Regions from separate parts of the Paenibacillus sp. Marseille-Q9583 genome, predicted to be linked through region 1. Evidence: riboswitches for the same ligand, from Rfam matches in the RefSeq annotation. Region 1 holds a riboswitch; each other region holds the start of a gene.
What was found. Region 1 has a riboswitch for cyclic di-AMP ahead of ACWNM1_RS23145 (C40 family peptidase). Riboswitches for the same ligand answer to the same signal wherever they lie in the genome.
Positions count from the first base shown of each region.

Region 2: it holds a riboswitch for cyclic di-AMP, as region 1 does, so the genes downstream of both, ACWNM1_RS17445 (ubiquitin-like domain-containing protein) here and ACWNM1_RS23145 (C40 family peptidase) in region 1, are expected to answer to the same signal.
Region 3: it holds a riboswitch for cyclic di-AMP, as region 1 does, so the genes downstream of both, ACWNM1_RS26155 (APC family permease) here and ACWNM1_RS23145 (C40 family peptidase) in region 1, are expected to answer to the same signal.

Region 1 is NZ_CDRJTB010000061.1:22,081-27,355, forward strand. It holds gene ACWNM1_RS23135 (M1 family metallopeptidase) at 82-2,088, shown strand; gene ACWNM1_RS23140 (hypothetical protein) at 2,100-2,930, shown strand; cyclic di-AMP (ydaO/yuaA leader) riboswitch at 3,145-3,283, shown strand; gene ACWNM1_RS23145 (C40 family peptidase) at 3,337-3,765, shown strand; cyclic di-AMP (ydaO/yuaA leader) riboswitch at 4,125-4,266, shown strand; gene ACWNM1_RS23150 (C40 family peptidase) at 4,272-4,763, shown strand; gene ACWNM1_RS23155 (GNAT family N-acetyltransferase) at 5,019-5,275, shown strand, end outside.
Region 2 is NZ_CDRJTB010000037.1:11,390-16,664, forward strand. It holds gene ACWNM1_RS17440 (TatD family hydrolase) at 78-848, shown strand; cyclic di-AMP (ydaO/yuaA leader) riboswitch at 1,046-1,275, shown strand; gene ACWNM1_RS17445 (ubiquitin-like domain-containing protein) at 1,557-2,720, shown strand; gene rnmV (ribonuclease M5) at 2,897-3,448, shown strand; gene rsmA (16S rRNA (adenine(1518)-N(6)/adenine(1519)-N(6))-dimethyltransferase RsmA) at 3,445-4,329, shown strand; gene yabG (sporulation peptidase YabG) at 4,401-5,275, shown strand, end outside.
Region 3 is NZ_CDRJTB010000079.1:1,951-7,225, forward strand. It holds gene ACWNM1_RS26145 (DsbA family protein) at 1-420, shown strand, start outside; gene ACWNM1_RS26150 (disulfide oxidoreductase) at 417-881, shown strand; cyclic di-AMP (ydaO/yuaA leader) riboswitch at 1,079-1,237, shown strand; gene ACWNM1_RS26155 (APC family permease) at 1,360-3,177, shown strand; gene ACWNM1_RS26160 (ABC transporter substrate-binding protein) at 3,379-4,386, shown strand; gene ACWNM1_RS26165 (FecCD family ABC transporter permease) at 4,608-5,275, shown strand, end outside.

The sequences.
Region 1 (5,275 bases):
GAATAATTTAATTTTAGCTAATAATGCGGCGATTGCAAACATATACATCCCGTAGATGCTTGTCACGGGAGGAATCACACTATGAAGTCACTGTCATTAAGGTACATCATCATCTTTGCGACCCTGGCCACCCTCGTGCTATTAGGAGGCATATGGGTCTATTCGGGGGATAACTCTACATCTTCTGTTACTAGCTTTGTTTTAAAAGAGGCCAAGTCCTCAAGCGGCACAGCTCCTGCAGCTGCACCACAGCAGACACTGCCTGATAGCGCCCCCGTTCCAGCAGAAGAGGCATTAAGTCAACGAGTTGTCGAGTATCACATCAATGTTCAGCTTGTTCCTGATACAGAAACCTTAATCGCTTCTGAGACGGTAACCTGGACACACCCCGGTGTAAAACCGGTAAGTGATCTATATTTTCATATGTATCCAAATGCCTTTTCTTCACCAGATACTACCTTTATGAAGGAGTCCGGAGGAACGCTCAGAGGTGACACCATGCCAGAGAACGGCTTCGGAAGTATGACTTTAACCGATTTGCGCACATCAGAAGGAACATCACTAATGCAAAGAGTGCAATTTGTACAACCCGATGATGGTAACGTCAACGATAAGACACTCCTAAAGGTTCATCTCCCACAGCCGGTTAATGGCGGAGAAAGTGTCACGCTTAAACTCCAGTACGAGGTCCAGCTCCCCAAAATATTTGCCCGTATGGGCGCATCAGGAAATTTCGTGATGGCTGGGCAATGGTTCCCTAAACTTAGTGTATACGAGCCTATGGGCACACGTGGGGTTAAGGAGGAAGGCTGGGATTTGCATCAGTACCACGGCACCTCTGAATTTTACAGCGATTTTGGAATCTTTAATGTAACGATTGCGGTTCCTTCCGACTACACGGTAGCTGCGACCGGATTTCCTGTGAAGAATGCCAAGCTAAAGCAAGATCAAAAAATATATCAATTCTACGCTGACGATGTCCATGACTTTGCGTGGGCGGCATCCCCTGATTTTACAGTAGCCGAAGAAGCCTTCTCTACGCCAGAAGTGCCTGGTGTACGGATTAAGGTGTATCTCGATCCATTACACAAAGACTTAAAGGAACGATACCTTCAGGCCGCTAAGGCAGCTCTGACCTACTTCAGCAAATGGTATGGTCCTTATCCCTACTCGACTCTGTCTATTATCGTTCCGCCTAAGGAGGGGAATGGGGCTGGAGGAATGGAGTATCCAACACTCATTACAGCGTTTGGAGCCACAGACTCTTCTCCTGACACCTCACTTGAAAGAACCGTCGTTCATGAAATTGGCCATCAATACTTTTACGGCATGGTAGCCAGCAATGAATTCGAAGAGGCTTGGCTAGACGAAAGCTTCACTTCTTATGCTGAAGACAGACTCATGGAGCAAGAATATGGCATCAAAACGAATCTCCCTCTTCAGTCCAGCTTGGTGACCAAATCAGAGCCGCTAAATTTAGAGACATGGAGATATGCCGGGACAGAATCCTATAGCCGGAATGTGTATATTCGCGGAAAGCTAGTACTTAAGGATATTGAACGGCAAGTTGGCACTAAGGCAATGAACAGCATCATGTCCACTTACGCACGTAAATTCCGTTTCCAGCACCCCACTACGTCTGATTTTCAAAAAGTCGTTGAGAAGATAACCAAAAAATCATGGCAGCCTTATTTCGAAGATTATATTTATGGTGGTGGTGCTCCTGATTTCTCAGTAGATACGATTACGATCAAAAAGAATGGCAACAGCGATGCTCAGAGCTATGAATCCATTGTAAAGATTACAAACAAAGGGAGCCATTATGTTGACGTTCCCATTAGATTCACATTCGACGATGGCTCTGCGACAGAGCAGGTCTGGAGCGGTGAAGGGGCAGAGACTACATTCCAATTGTTAAGCGATAAGCTTCTCCTCTCTGCTGAGATTGATCCTGAGCATACCGTTCTTTTAGAAAGCAAACATCTGAACAACTTCAGACTGGCGGAAATAGAGCCCAAAACGCTCTCCCGCTGGACATTAAGTGTAACTAAACTAGTTGAAACTGTGCTCGGAACTCTTGTCTGGTGAGGTGAATGATTGTGAGAACATCGATAACCCGCGGCTGGCAAAGCATGAAGGAGCAATTTTATATTCTGATTCTGCTCTTCATCTACCGACTGCTCTGGGGCTACTTTATGTACGGCTTCATCCGGTCTGCTATCGTTCCAATTCTACTGCGCTATCCAGATAAAGACGCTGGTGGCAGCGGAATGGGCAGACTACTCTATTATGTCGAAGGGCAGTTCAGCTTAAACACAGATCCTGCGATACGTACTTGGTTATGGATGTTCCTAGGGCTTGTTGTCTTACGACTGCTACTCTCCCCCTTCATAAGGGCAGGATTACTGCATGAACTCCATCAGGAGCGAAAAGGAGAGCGGGGCCTGTTCTTTTTTCCCGGTATGAAGCTTTATGGATTTCCAGTGTTTATCTTCAGTCTAATCGAATGGGTGCTGGCTCTACTTCCGTTATACTGGCTTGCTCCAAAAATGTACGGGCTATTCTTGTCCTCCTTTCTGAACTACTCTTTGTTACTTCATCTAGTTCCATACGTATTGGCATGGCTTATATACATCTTTATCGTGCGCCTGTTCCTTCTATATATGCAGTTTGGTTATACCAGCGGCACGGGGATGTTCTCCTCCTTATTCATTTGCTTGAAGTCGCTGATTCCGGCAATAGGAATTTCAATCATACTTGGTGCAGCAGGCCTGATCCTTTTGCTAGTGTGCGGACTAACGGGTATCTTCTGTCCTGGCCTACCAGCACTTCTTATTCGTCAACTTTCATCACTGCCCTCAACACTCTTCAAAATGTGGGGAATTTCAGCTCAGTATCATCTATGGCACAGTAAAGCATTTCCACAATAATTTGAAGCATTACAGAACATAATATAAGAGTCCCGGTTCCTGAATCAGGAGCTGGGACTCTTTCGCGTTATAGACAAATTATGAGGATTTGCAAAATCGTAAAGACTTTGTTACAATAAGTCCTGTTCCATTGGTAACAAGTTTGTAATCATTTGAAACGATTTCTACATAACTTCATGTATTTGTCGTAGTCATGTCGATAAGTCACTATCTGGTGCATAAAACGCCGAATTCCTTGCACCGGGAAGTGGGGGAACCATATTTTGGGTGAATTGATCTCGCTTTGCAGTGATCATAGGGGAACCTTCTACCGAATCCTTAAGCTAACCTCACAGGCATTGGAAGGGGTACAATTTTTTTGAAGAATTTAAGAAAAGCATGCGTCGCTGCGGCGCTAGGACTTGTGATGGCGTTCTCTATTGGTGGAGGAAGTGCCTTTGCAGATTCTAAGATGGACAGTGTTATTTCAAAGACAATTGGAGTTGCCTATAAAACCGGAGGCACTAGCACTGCCGGGTTTGACTGTTCTGGATTTACTACGTATGTATTCAAGAAGGTGGGTCTTTCTTTGCCCCGTACTTCAAAAGCTCAATATAATGTCGGAACTCCTGTAGCCAAAAGTAAATTACGTTCAGGTGACCTAGTTTTCTTTAACACATTAGGCAACGGCGTATCCCATGTCGGCATTTATGTTGGAAACGGAAAATTCGCACAATCATCATCTTCATATGGCGTGACCATCACTTCACTTAGCCAGTCCTACTGGGCCAATCGCTACGTTGGTGCTAAAAGAGTAATGAGTACTTCCTCATATCAAGCTATAGCCTACGATTAATACTTCCCCACAACTATAACCTCACAATTACATTATATAGACCTGGGTTTGATTATTAACTTAATCGAATCCAGGTTTTATTTTGCCTTATTATATTCTTTACACCTCCAGAACGGACTTTAAACACTTTTATTTGATAAAAATTTCAATAAATATAAAAATTAGTTTAATATTATCGCTTACATATGCATTTTGTCTTTAAAAAAACGAAATTTTCTGCATGATTATGTTAAAAACGATTGCCAAGCGGCACTCTGTTTGTTACAATAACTGCAGTAAGATTTTAGTAACATTTTTGTAATCATTAAGTTGTTATTTACAAAGGTTTTGTCATGTATTGATTACAAGCTATTCCTAATCAACAGTATCAGCCGAGTTTCCTAACTATTAGGAAAACGGGGGAACCAACTTTGGGTGAATTGACCTCCATTTTTAGAGGGGTCATAGGGGACCTTCAACCGAACCCTTAAGCTAACCTCGTAGGCATCCGGAAGGGGTATAAACTTTTGAAGAAGAAGCTAGCAGCAGCAGTACTTAGCTTTTCCATTATTTTCACCATCGGAGCAGGAAGCGCTTTCGCGGATTCCAAAATGGATAAAGTGATCGACAAGACCATCGGAACTAAGTACGTATCCGGCGGCATCTCCACAAATGGATTTGATTGCTCCGGATTTACAATGTATGTATTTGATAAAATTGGTATAAACCTACCACACCAATCAGGTTCCCAGTATCAAATGGGTACTGCTATCTCCCAAGATGATTTAAGATCTGGAGATCTTGTATTCTTCAATACAAGTGGTAAGGGTGTCTCCCATGTCGGTATTTATGTCGGTGAAGGCAAGTTTGCACACGCATCTTCCTCACGCGGTGTAACGATTAGCTCCCTGAGTGATAGCTACTACGTGAAACGCTACATCGGTGCTAAACGAATTATGAGCACGGATGCTTATCATTCTGTTGCTTCTGAGACAGAAGATAATGATGATGTTCAATAAGTAAATCGTACATAGGCTCTTTTCCAAGATGTTGATTCTTGGGGAAGAGCTTGTTTTTTGTCTTATTTAGTATTTACCCCTCTCAGAATTTGTAAAACAATAATCTTCATAAATTTCTGAGTCGACCATGCCTCTTTTTGTATATAATTAGTTACAAGCATAAACGCCTTCGATCTCCTTATAAGGACCATAAGTATTTTAAGCTAGAAATACAAGACATTTTAAGTCGCCCCGTGAAAGGAGGTTCTTGACCTTATGATAAATCCCCCTGTTACTTTTCATGTAGCGCCTATGGAGACCAGTCACGCGGAAGAGATTTGCAACTGGGATTACACTGCCCCTTATAATATTTACGGCTGGATGCCGTGGGAGCAAATGCAGGCTCTTGGAATCGAGTTCGGTGACCCGCAGCTACGGAATGAGCAATATGTCTCCATATTAAATGGGCAAGGGATGTTGTGTGGATTCGCGCAGTTGTTTCCAATGGAAGGTGTTGTTCGCTTGGGGATTGG
Region 2 (5,275 bases), on a different contig from region 1:
AGAAATATAAGATATAACGGATAGCGTGAAACTTATATTGTCATACATTTAAAAAAGAACAAGGAGTGAGGGTTAAAATGTTTCTGTTTGACACACATACGCATCTGGATGCACCTCAATTCGACGAGGATCGGGAAGAAGTTATCGCTCGTGCTGTAGAAGCAGGAGTTAGCAAGATGATTAATATCGGATTTAATCGGGAGACGATTCCCTCAACGATGAAGCTGGCGGAATCTTATGATTATATTTATGCGGCAGTGGGTTGGCATCCTCAGGATGCGATTGATATGAAAGAAGGAGATCTCGAGTGGATCGCTTCTCTATGCAGTCATAAAAAAGTAGTGGCTATTGGTGAAATCGGACTGGATTATTACTGGGATACTTCCCCCAAGGATGTGCAACATGAAGTTTTTCGCAAGCAAATTGGACTAGCCCGTGAACTAAATATGCCGATTTGTATTCATGATCGTGATGCCCATGAGGATGTTGTACGGATTTTACGGGAGGAAAAAGCAAATGAGGTTGGAGGCGTGATGCACTCGTTCTCAGGAAGCTGGGAAACAGCTAAAATGTGCTTGAATCTTGGTTTTCATTTATCCTTTGGAGGACCCATTACGTTCAAAAATGCAAGAGTGCCAAAAGAAGTGCTTGCGCAGACCCCACTAGACCGATTATTGATCGAAACCGATGCTCCATATTTGACTCCACACCCCTTCCGCGGGAAGCGAAATGAGAGCGCTCATGTGAAGCTTGTAGCAGAGGCAGCAGCTGAAATTAAAGGGTTGACATGGGAAGAATTGGCTAAAATAACGTATGCGAACGCACTGGAACGATTTGGGATTGAGTGAAAACGGGAGCAAAACAGGCGAAAAATAGAGAACGGCCGATATATTAAACTTTTTTAATATAAAAACGGCTGAATATTACAATATTTTAACCATATTTTTGCGTAAACGTGGTTGAATCGTCCTTTACAACATGCATCAAAACAGGATATCATCTTTTCAGTGATGTGAGCTGTGTTATAGTGACAGCCATTGATTCATGGATCGTCTCGCTGAGTCTCCGTATGGAGAACGGGGGAACCAATATTGACCTGCCGCATGCCTGTATTTTAAATACGGTTTAGACGTGCCGTAGGACAGTATTTGATTTCTTCACGTGGTCTTTGGGGTGAATTTAAGGGCAACCGCCATGAGCGGGTGACCTGAAATAGGGCGTCTCTCTTTCGTCCGAACCCGACAGCTAACCCCGTAAGCGCAAGTAAGAGAGGCAACCTCGTGCACAAGCATTCTCTATTCTGATATTGGAGAAGCCACGAAAGAGTCCTCAGTTGAACTCTTTTTAGGCTTTTTTATTTTTGAATAAATAGAATGTTGCCCACATACTGTTATATAACAGGGGTGGGAGTAGCTGTGCCGAGCAGGCGATCCATGAGCAGGAGACGCTAAGTTATTACGTGCGTGTCCTGTGACAATCTCAAATAGTTTCGTCAAAGGAATTCAGTCCTCATGATATACAATTGACGACGGGGCTATGTAAGGAGGATGGAGAGAATGGGCGTATTCCAACCAGAAGTATCCCATGATTCGCAGTCATCCAGCAGGTCTTTCGCATTACGGTGGGAGCAAGTGAATACTCGCGTACTTTTACTTGCAGGCGTGATTTCAGTCGCTATCGCGCTACTTATTCTGCTGTACGTACACGGTCAAAGCAACAAACAATTATTTTTAGTAATAGACGGGCAAACACAGACGCTTGAAACGCGGGAAGCGCTTCTTGGTGATGTGTTGGAGAAAGAGCAAATTTCGCTGCAGCCGCATGATGAACTATCTTTAGGACTGAGTGATGAAATAAAAGACGGTGACCGTGTCGTTATCAATCGTGCGCAGAAAATTAGTCTTACTGCGGATGGAGCAACAAAAACGTTATATACCACCGAAGACACAATTGGTAAAGCAATTGAGAAAATGGGCATTACCCTAGAAGGTCATGATAAGATTTTCCCTTCGTTAGACACCACCATTTCTGCAAACATGGAGGTTAAGATTGTTCGCATCAACAAACAGACCGTACAGCGAACAACTAACTTACCCTTCAGAGTCATCAAGACAGCAGACCCCTCCCTTACTGTGGGAACAGTTAGAGTGGCACAGGCAGGCAAACCAGGCGTCATGATTCAGCATATTGAAAAGATCTACCAAGACGGAGAACTGGCCTCTATGCGCATGATTGGTAAGGAAGTACAAACGGTAACGAAAGATAAGATTATTGCCGTTGGTACCAAAGCACTTCCTAAGCCGGCTGTAGCTAAGACTACAACAACTTCCAAATCAAACACCACTTCAAAAACGGCTAAGGTTAGCGCCAAGACTAATAACGTCACTAGCAAGGCTGGCGTAGACTTTGAGTACAAGAAGATGATTAAGAACGTCTCCATGACAGCTTATTCATCAGAAGAGCCAGGTATTGGTACCAAAACTGCCTCCGGAACACGCGTAACGGAAGGTCGTACAATTGCGGTAGACCCGAATGTAATCCCTATTGGCTGGTGGGTATATATCGAGGGGCTTGGATTCCGCCGAGCAGAAGATACTGGCGGTGCCATTAAAGGCAATAAAGTAGATGTCTATTACGATTCACTGAGCCATGTCCGTAATTTCGGTCGTAAATCACGTACCATTTATGTGATTGGACCTGTGAAGCCGGAGTTAAACTAGGCTGAAGCTTTTGCAAATTATTCTTCGATAAGCTATAGTGATGATAACCGTTAAGGAACGCCAGATGATCATTTCGTTGATCGCAGAGCAACCGCTCATCACTTATACATTCTTTAACCAAAAGAAGAGGAGCGAAACCTCTTCTTTTTTGCTTTTTTTGGAAGGAGTCAAGAGAAATGATTAAGGAATTAATTGTCGTTGAAGGTAAGAGTGATACCGTCGCTGTTAAACGCGCTGTAGAAGCAGATACGATCGAAACAGGGGGATCGGCTGTAGACCGGACCGTAATTGCGAAGATCGCGCTTGCTATGGAGCGCAGAGGAGTGATTATCCTTACTGACCCGGATCACGCGGGTGAACGAATTCGTAAGATTGTGTCCGCAAAGGTGCCGGGCTGCAAGCATGCCTTCATTCCGGAGAAGGACGCAACCCGCAAGGGAGATATCGGTGTGGAGAACGCTTCTCCAGAGGCGATTCGTCATGCGCTGCGGAATGTACATACCTCTTTTGAAGGTGCACCTGCTTTAATCGGACTTGATGATCTAATGGCCGCTGGAATGCTTGTACACCCTCGGGCAGCTGAAAGACGTATGGCACTTGGTAATTTGCTTGGAATTGGATATTGTAATGGCAAGCAGCTGTACAAGCGGCTGGCGATGTTTGGAATTACGCGGGAGGAATTTGCCGGAGCTCTCGCCCAAATTGATCAGGGGGGCATTACTTCATGAGTGGTAGAGAGGAAATTTCGACTCCAAAACGGACGAAAGAAATTATTCAACGTTATGGATTCAAGTTCAAGAAGAGCTTAGGACAGAATTTTTTGATTGATCAAAATATATTGGACAAGATTGTAGACGCTGCTGGGCTAGATAGCCAATCAGGGGCATTGGAAATCGGTCCTGGGATTGGTGCCTTGACGGAGCGTTTGGCGCTAACCGCTGGTGCGGTGACCGCTGTGGAGATCGACCGTAGGCTGATTCCTATTTTAAGGGACGTACTTTCCCCTTATCCGCATGTTAAGGTTCGTAATGATGATGTTCTGAATGTAAATCTGCAGGAGCTGTTCAAAGAAGATTTTGCATCCGTGAACAAGGTAAGCGTAGTTGCCAATCTGCCGTATTATGTAACTACTCCGATTCTGATGAAGCTGCTCGAAGAGAAGCTTCCGCTTGATAACATCGTTGTAATGATTCAGAAAGAGGTTGCGGAGCGTATGGCTGCTTCTCCGGGAGGAAAGGAATACGGGAGCCTTAGCATTGCCGTGCAGTACTACAGCGAGCCTGAGCTCGTCTGCATTGTGCCGCGTACGGTGTTCATTCCTCAACCTAATGTGGAGTCCGCTGTAATCCGTCTAAAGGTAAGAGAGCGTCCACCGGTAGAAGTTGAGAGTGAGAAGCACTTCTTTGAGGTCGTCCAAGCTTCTTTCACACAGCGTCGCAAGACGATTGCTAACAATCTCAAGGCTCGTTACTTCCCTGAAGAGGGACGTGAGCGTCTAGAGGCTTTACTCGCAGAAGCTGGTATTGAACCAACCCGTCGTGGAGAAACGTTAAGTCTAGAAGAATACGCCCGATTGAGCGGTGTTCTGTTGGCTGCTGGAATTGAATAAGCTAAAAACATAGCTAGTTATGAACCAACTGAGGACTTTGCCCATACGATGGGGTAGAGGTGGTGGTTGTAATGAATTTAGGAGACTTGGTCGTTCGTAAATCTTATGGCGGAGATTTGACTTTTCGTGTAGATCATATTGTGCAGGACAGAGCCGTCATTAAAGGCACAGATTTCCGTCTGTTGGCGGATTCTCCTCTGAATGACTTGGTTCAAGTGCCTCCTACCCGAATTACGGAACGAGGACAGCAGGCACAGATTAAAGCGAATCAATCACTGACGCAGCTGCGGAAAGACCGACAGGAGCAAAGTCAGCGGAGCGGGAGCGCTCTATCAGAAGGAGCATGGGCTCCATCGCCCAAGGAAGCTGCTTATTTTGAAGTACCGGGGAAAGTACTGCATCTGGATGGCGATCCAGCGTATTTGAATAAGAGCCTTAGCTTATACGAGCAATTGCGGATCCCTGCTGAAGGTCATCATGTTCATGAGTCCGCAATGGCTGACACTTTATACCGGCTGCTGCCCCGCGTGCGTCCAGATATTGTGGTGATTACCGGCCATGACGGGGTGCTGAAGCAACAGCATACTTACGATCTTCACAGTCTGAGCAGCTATAAAAATTCGCAAAACTTCGTAGCTGCTATTAGGGTAGCTAGGGATTATGAGCGAAATTTTGATGCGTTGACGATTGTTGCAGGTGCTTGTCAGTCACATTTTGAAGCACTGCTGGGGGCAGGGGCGAACTTCGCCAGTTCTCCTGGACGGATATTGATCCATGCCTTAGATCCAGTTTATGTAGCGGCAAAATCGTCGTTCACGCCCATTAAGGATACGGTGAATCTGAGTGAGGTTTTGAACAACACCATTAGTGGTAATCAGGGAATCGGCGGTATTGAGACCCGTGGCAGCTTCCGTATTGGGATGCCGCGTCTGCAGAACCTGTCAGC
Region 3 (5,275 bases), on a different contig from region 1:
GTCAACGAGGGAAAAGCAGCGCTCTACTTTGTAAATATGGCTTTCGTTGGTCCAGACTCTGAAACTGCTTCACTTGCTGCATTATCTGTTTACCATCAGAATCATGATGAATTCTGGAAGTTCTATGATGCTGTATATGCTCAACAAGGTGATGAGAGCGATGAATGGGCGACTGAAGATTTCTTAGTAAGCCTTGCGGAGAAAGAGAAGTTAGCTATCGATTACGAACTGCTGCGTAAAGATATCAAGGATCGTACGTATGCAGATGAGCTGAATAAGGGTATGCAGTTAGCTAGTGAAGCGGGTGTGACGACTACACCATCTCTTTACATTAATGGGGTAATAACTGCGGATCCATTTAACATTGAAGCGATTTCAACTGAAATTAATGACGCCGCAAAAGCTGTGGAGGCAAAGTGACAAAGTTCCTATCTTTTTGCAAGCGTAACTGCCTGTATCTGGCCTGGTTCGTCTCTTTAGTTGCTGTTGCCGGTAGCTTGTATTTGAGCGAAGTATTGAAATATGAACCTTGTAAGCTTTGCTGGTTCCAGCGAATTTTTATGTATCCTCAGTTATTCCTCTTGGGAATAGCGACGTTTCGAGGGGATAAAAGGATTATTCCATATGTACTTCCACTAAGCTTGATTGGTGGCAGTATCTCGATCTATCATTATGCGGAGCAGAAGATTCCTGCGTTAAGTAAAGTGCTTCCTTGTACAATTGGTGTTCCTTGTAATAAGGATTACTTGAACTTTTTTGGATTCATTACGATTCCTTTTCTTGCATTAATCGCTTTTGCTTTAATTAGCATTTTACTTTGGTACGGACGCAAGGAAGAAGAAGTGATGGAGTTAGATAACGAGGAAAGTTTAGGATTTTGATTTTTCAACTTTGAGGGACCGAAAAAGATGTGAAAAATGATTAAAAACACGGCCCAGAGGGATAATTGAAGAGAATGAAAGAAAGCATCCAATAAGACGCTATATTTGCGGTTATTGGATGTTTTTTCATTCTATTTTCATTTTTTTCAACGCTTTACTGTATACACTTTGTAGACTAATATTAGACCTTGTGAGAAGTTGAATATGCGCTGAATTTTCTAAGGGAAAACGGGGGAACCAAACTTGGCATATGTGCCAATGGGGTGAATCGGAATGGGTCGATTAGACTTATACCGTAGGGCTAAACCACAGCCCGAATCCGCCAGCTAACCTCGTAAGCAAAGGTGGGATAATGACCATGCATAGCATGCGGATCATTTCCGTATGCTATTTTTAGTGTCTGCATTTATGAATCCACCAATGAAAACAGCGCGCGGAAATTCCGTTTCAGCTCCCAAAGAAAGGAACTGTATCCACCATGGTAAGCAAGGTAAAACGACTATTGATCGGGCGTCCGATGAAGTCGAACGAACTCGATCATGAAAAGTTATCCAAGGTTAAAGCACTGGCTGTCCTGTCTTCTGATGCGCTCTCGTCTGTAGCCTACGGAACGGAACAAATTTTGATTGTACTGGTGGCTGCGGGGTTTACTGCCATCTGGTATTCCCTGCCAATTGCCTTAGCCGTATTGGGCCTGCTGGCCATCCTGATTTTATCCTATCGGCAGACAATTTACGCTTATCCTCAGGGAGGCGGAGCTTACATCGTTGCCAAGAGTAATCTTGGTGTTCCGACAGGGCTCTTAGCAGGAGGGTCTTTGTTAGTGGATTACATTCTGACCGTAGCTGTTAGTGCGTCGGCAGGGACGGATGCGATCACATCGGCTTTTCCAAGTCTTCATAATCACACCGTTCTTATTGCAGTATCTGTTATTATTTTACTTACTTTGATTAATCTTCGCGGAGTTACAGAATCAGCTTCATTCATCGCAATCCCAGTGTATTTGTTTGTGGTGTCGATTGTAGTGTTGATTATCTCCGGTGTTATTAAATATGCAGCAGGTGGCGTGCATGCGAATGTCCCTGAAATTGGCTCTGCTGTTTCTAATGTTAGTTTGTTTCTACTATTAAAAGCCTTCAGTTCTGGCTGTTCAGCGCTTACGGGTGTAGAGGCTGTATCTAATGCCATTCCAAACTTTAAAGCACCTGCTGAAAAGAACGCAGCCAAGACCTTAATGGTCATGGGGGTTATACTTGGATTTATGTTTACAGGTATCACACTACTGGCGTATTGGTACGGCATAGTGCCTGATGAAAAGGCAACGGTTGTTTCTCAGATCGCTGAATCGACCTTTGGCCGCGGAACCTTATATTTTTTCATTCAAGGTATCACAGCAGTAATTTTGTTCTTGGCAGCTAATACAGCTTACTCAGCGTTCCCGCTGCTCGCATTCATGTTTGCAAAAGATAAATATATGCCACATGCTTTTATGGTTCGTGGAGACCGTCTAGGTTTCTCTAACGGTATTATTTTTCTAGGTGTTCTGTCTGCTGTGCTTGTAGCTGCATTCCATGGAAATACAGAAAGCTTGATTCCACTTTATGCGGTTGGTGTATTCATTCCTTTCACATTGTCACAGCTAGGAATGATGGTTCATTGGTTTAAAACAAAACCAGCGGGATGGAAAAAAAGATTTGTTGTAAATACCATCGGTATGCTGACTACATTGACGATTACGCTTATTTTTATCATCACTAAATTCTCAAGCGTATGGATGGCTTTCATTTTCTTACCTGCTGTAATGTTTGTGTTCCACCGGATTCACAAGCACTATTTGAACACTGCAGATCAGCTTCGTATATGCCCGAGTACAGATAAACCTTTGATTAAGGGCAGTACAGTTGTTGTTCCTGTTGCGGGTGTAACACGTGCTGTACTACATTCCATCAGCTATGCCAAGTCTCTAACGGATAATGTTGTAGCCGTGTATGTTGGCTTTGATGAAGAGGACATTCAAAAAATGGAGCAACGATGGGAGGAATGGAATCCGGGTGTACGCCTGATTGTACTTCGTTCCAGATATCGCAGTATTATTCGTCCGTTAGTGAAATTTATTGATACAGTGGAGTGGAAGACCGCAGCGACGGATCATATCACAATTCTGATTCCACAGTTTATAACTAAACATTGGTGGCAAGCCGTACTTCATAATCAGACCAGCTTTTTAATCCGTTCGTATCTAATGAATTCAAAAGATGTTGTAGTTGCGACTGTCCCATATCATTTGAATAAATAATGGATCATTAAGGAGAGGCTATATCCGGAACGTTCGGAATATAGCCTTTTTTGTCTTTTTAAGAAGGGAATTATTGCAAATCCACAAAATTTAAAATTTATATGTTGACATAGAGAATGAGAATCAATATCATTTAAAAGTGAGACTGAGGTAGTCAACACCTATGAATAACATAGGATGTATACACTAGGAGGGTATTTAATGTTTTTGTTTAACAGAAAAAGATTTGGAAGCATGAAATTAACGATGGTCGGATTAATGGTGATGGTGCTATTCTTATCCGCTTGCGGTAATAATAATCCTGGTAACGCTTCAAACGCAGGAACAGAGCCAACGACGGCACCTACTGCTGAAACTACAGAAGCTCCTACAGCTCCTAAGACGTTAACGGATGCAATGGGACATGAAGTAGCGATTCCAGCTAATCCTGGGCGTGTACTGGGTTCTTATTTGGAGGATGCTTTGGTAACTCTAGGTGTGACTCCAGTAGCGCAATGGTCAGTGACTAATGGTATTCAAGATTATCTGTCCACTGAATTGAAGGATGTTCCTACGATCAGCTACGATCTTCCGCTCGAGGCAGTAACTAGCTTCGCTCCGGATCTTATCCTCATCCCATCGGAGTCATCTGTACAGAATGGTATCTATGACCAACTGAATAAGATTGCACCGACTTATGTGATTGGGGATAAGCTAAATCAAGATTGGCGTAAATCGCTACTCAAGATAGGTGAAATTCTGAACAAGACCCCTGATGCAGAGAAAGCCATTAAAGATTATGAAGACAAGGCGGCTGCAGCGAAAGAAAAGCTTAAAGGAGCTATTGGAGAAGAGTCCGTGGCGATTTTATGGTTGGTACAAAAGAACTTCTATATTGTAGACGAAACCCGCAGCAGTGGTGCTGTATTATATACAGACCTTGGTGTAAAGCTGCCTAACTTAGTAACAGAAATTCCTGTTGGTACAAGAGCTACTTGGAATCCAATTTCGCTAGAGAAGCTTTCTGAGCTGACAGCAGATCATATTATCCTTGTAAATAGTGATAAGACTGAGGGTTCGGAGATTCTGGACAGTTCAATTTGGAAAGGAATCCCGGCTGTAAAAGCTGGTAATGTACATGAAATGAGCTCAACAAGCAGTTGGCTATACAGTGGTGCTAACGCTGGTGGCAAAATTATTGACGATGTGTTAAAAAGTTTTGTGAAATAAAGAGTCGTAATTCACCATGAATGAGACTGATCATTTGGGTGGGGAAGGGCGTGCAGATCAAGTATCTTAGGATACTTAGATCTGCACCATTTTTTTATAAACCATTCCTGTATTACTGAAAGAGAACTCCTACAATTGTACAACCTAATTTTTTTTGCGATAATGAGAATGATTGTTGTTATCATATAGACCATTGTAACTATCGATTAAGGAGACGACTCATGGTTTCACCCTCAGATTTCGCGCATCGTAATAAAAATGATACACAAAAAGCTCTACATACCCGACCGACAGCTGCAATGGGTATTCTACTGATTGGACTCGCTGCCATTGCCTTTGGACTGGCACTTTCGGTCTCGGTGGGTGCGGCAGATATCAGGCTAGCTACGGTATGGGAAGCAATATTTCATTTCAATCCAGATTTACAAAAACATCAGGTGATAAGAGAACTGCGATTTCCACGCGCGATAGCAGGTGCTTTGGTCGGTGCTTGCTTCGCAGTAGCAGGGGCAATCATGCAGGGGATGACAAGGAACCCTCTTGCGGATTCAGGTCTGTTAGGCTTGAATGCGGGAGCAGGTGTAGCGCTGGCCATAGTTTTTGCTTTTGCACCTTCGCTCTCCTTTACTTCACTTATGTTGTTTTGTTTTATAGGTGCTGCTATAGCGTCTTTTATCGTATTTGGAATCGGGTCACTATCTTTTAATGGCCTTACACCTTTACGTTTGACGCTGGCAGGTTCCGCGGTTAGTGCACTACTGGTTGCTGTTAGTCAGGGCATAGCTATTCTTTTTAACTTATCCCAGGATATAGCCTTCTGGTTGGCTGGCGGAATGGGTGGGGCAAGCTGGACTCAGATCAAGATTATCTTCCCCTGGGTGTTCGTGGC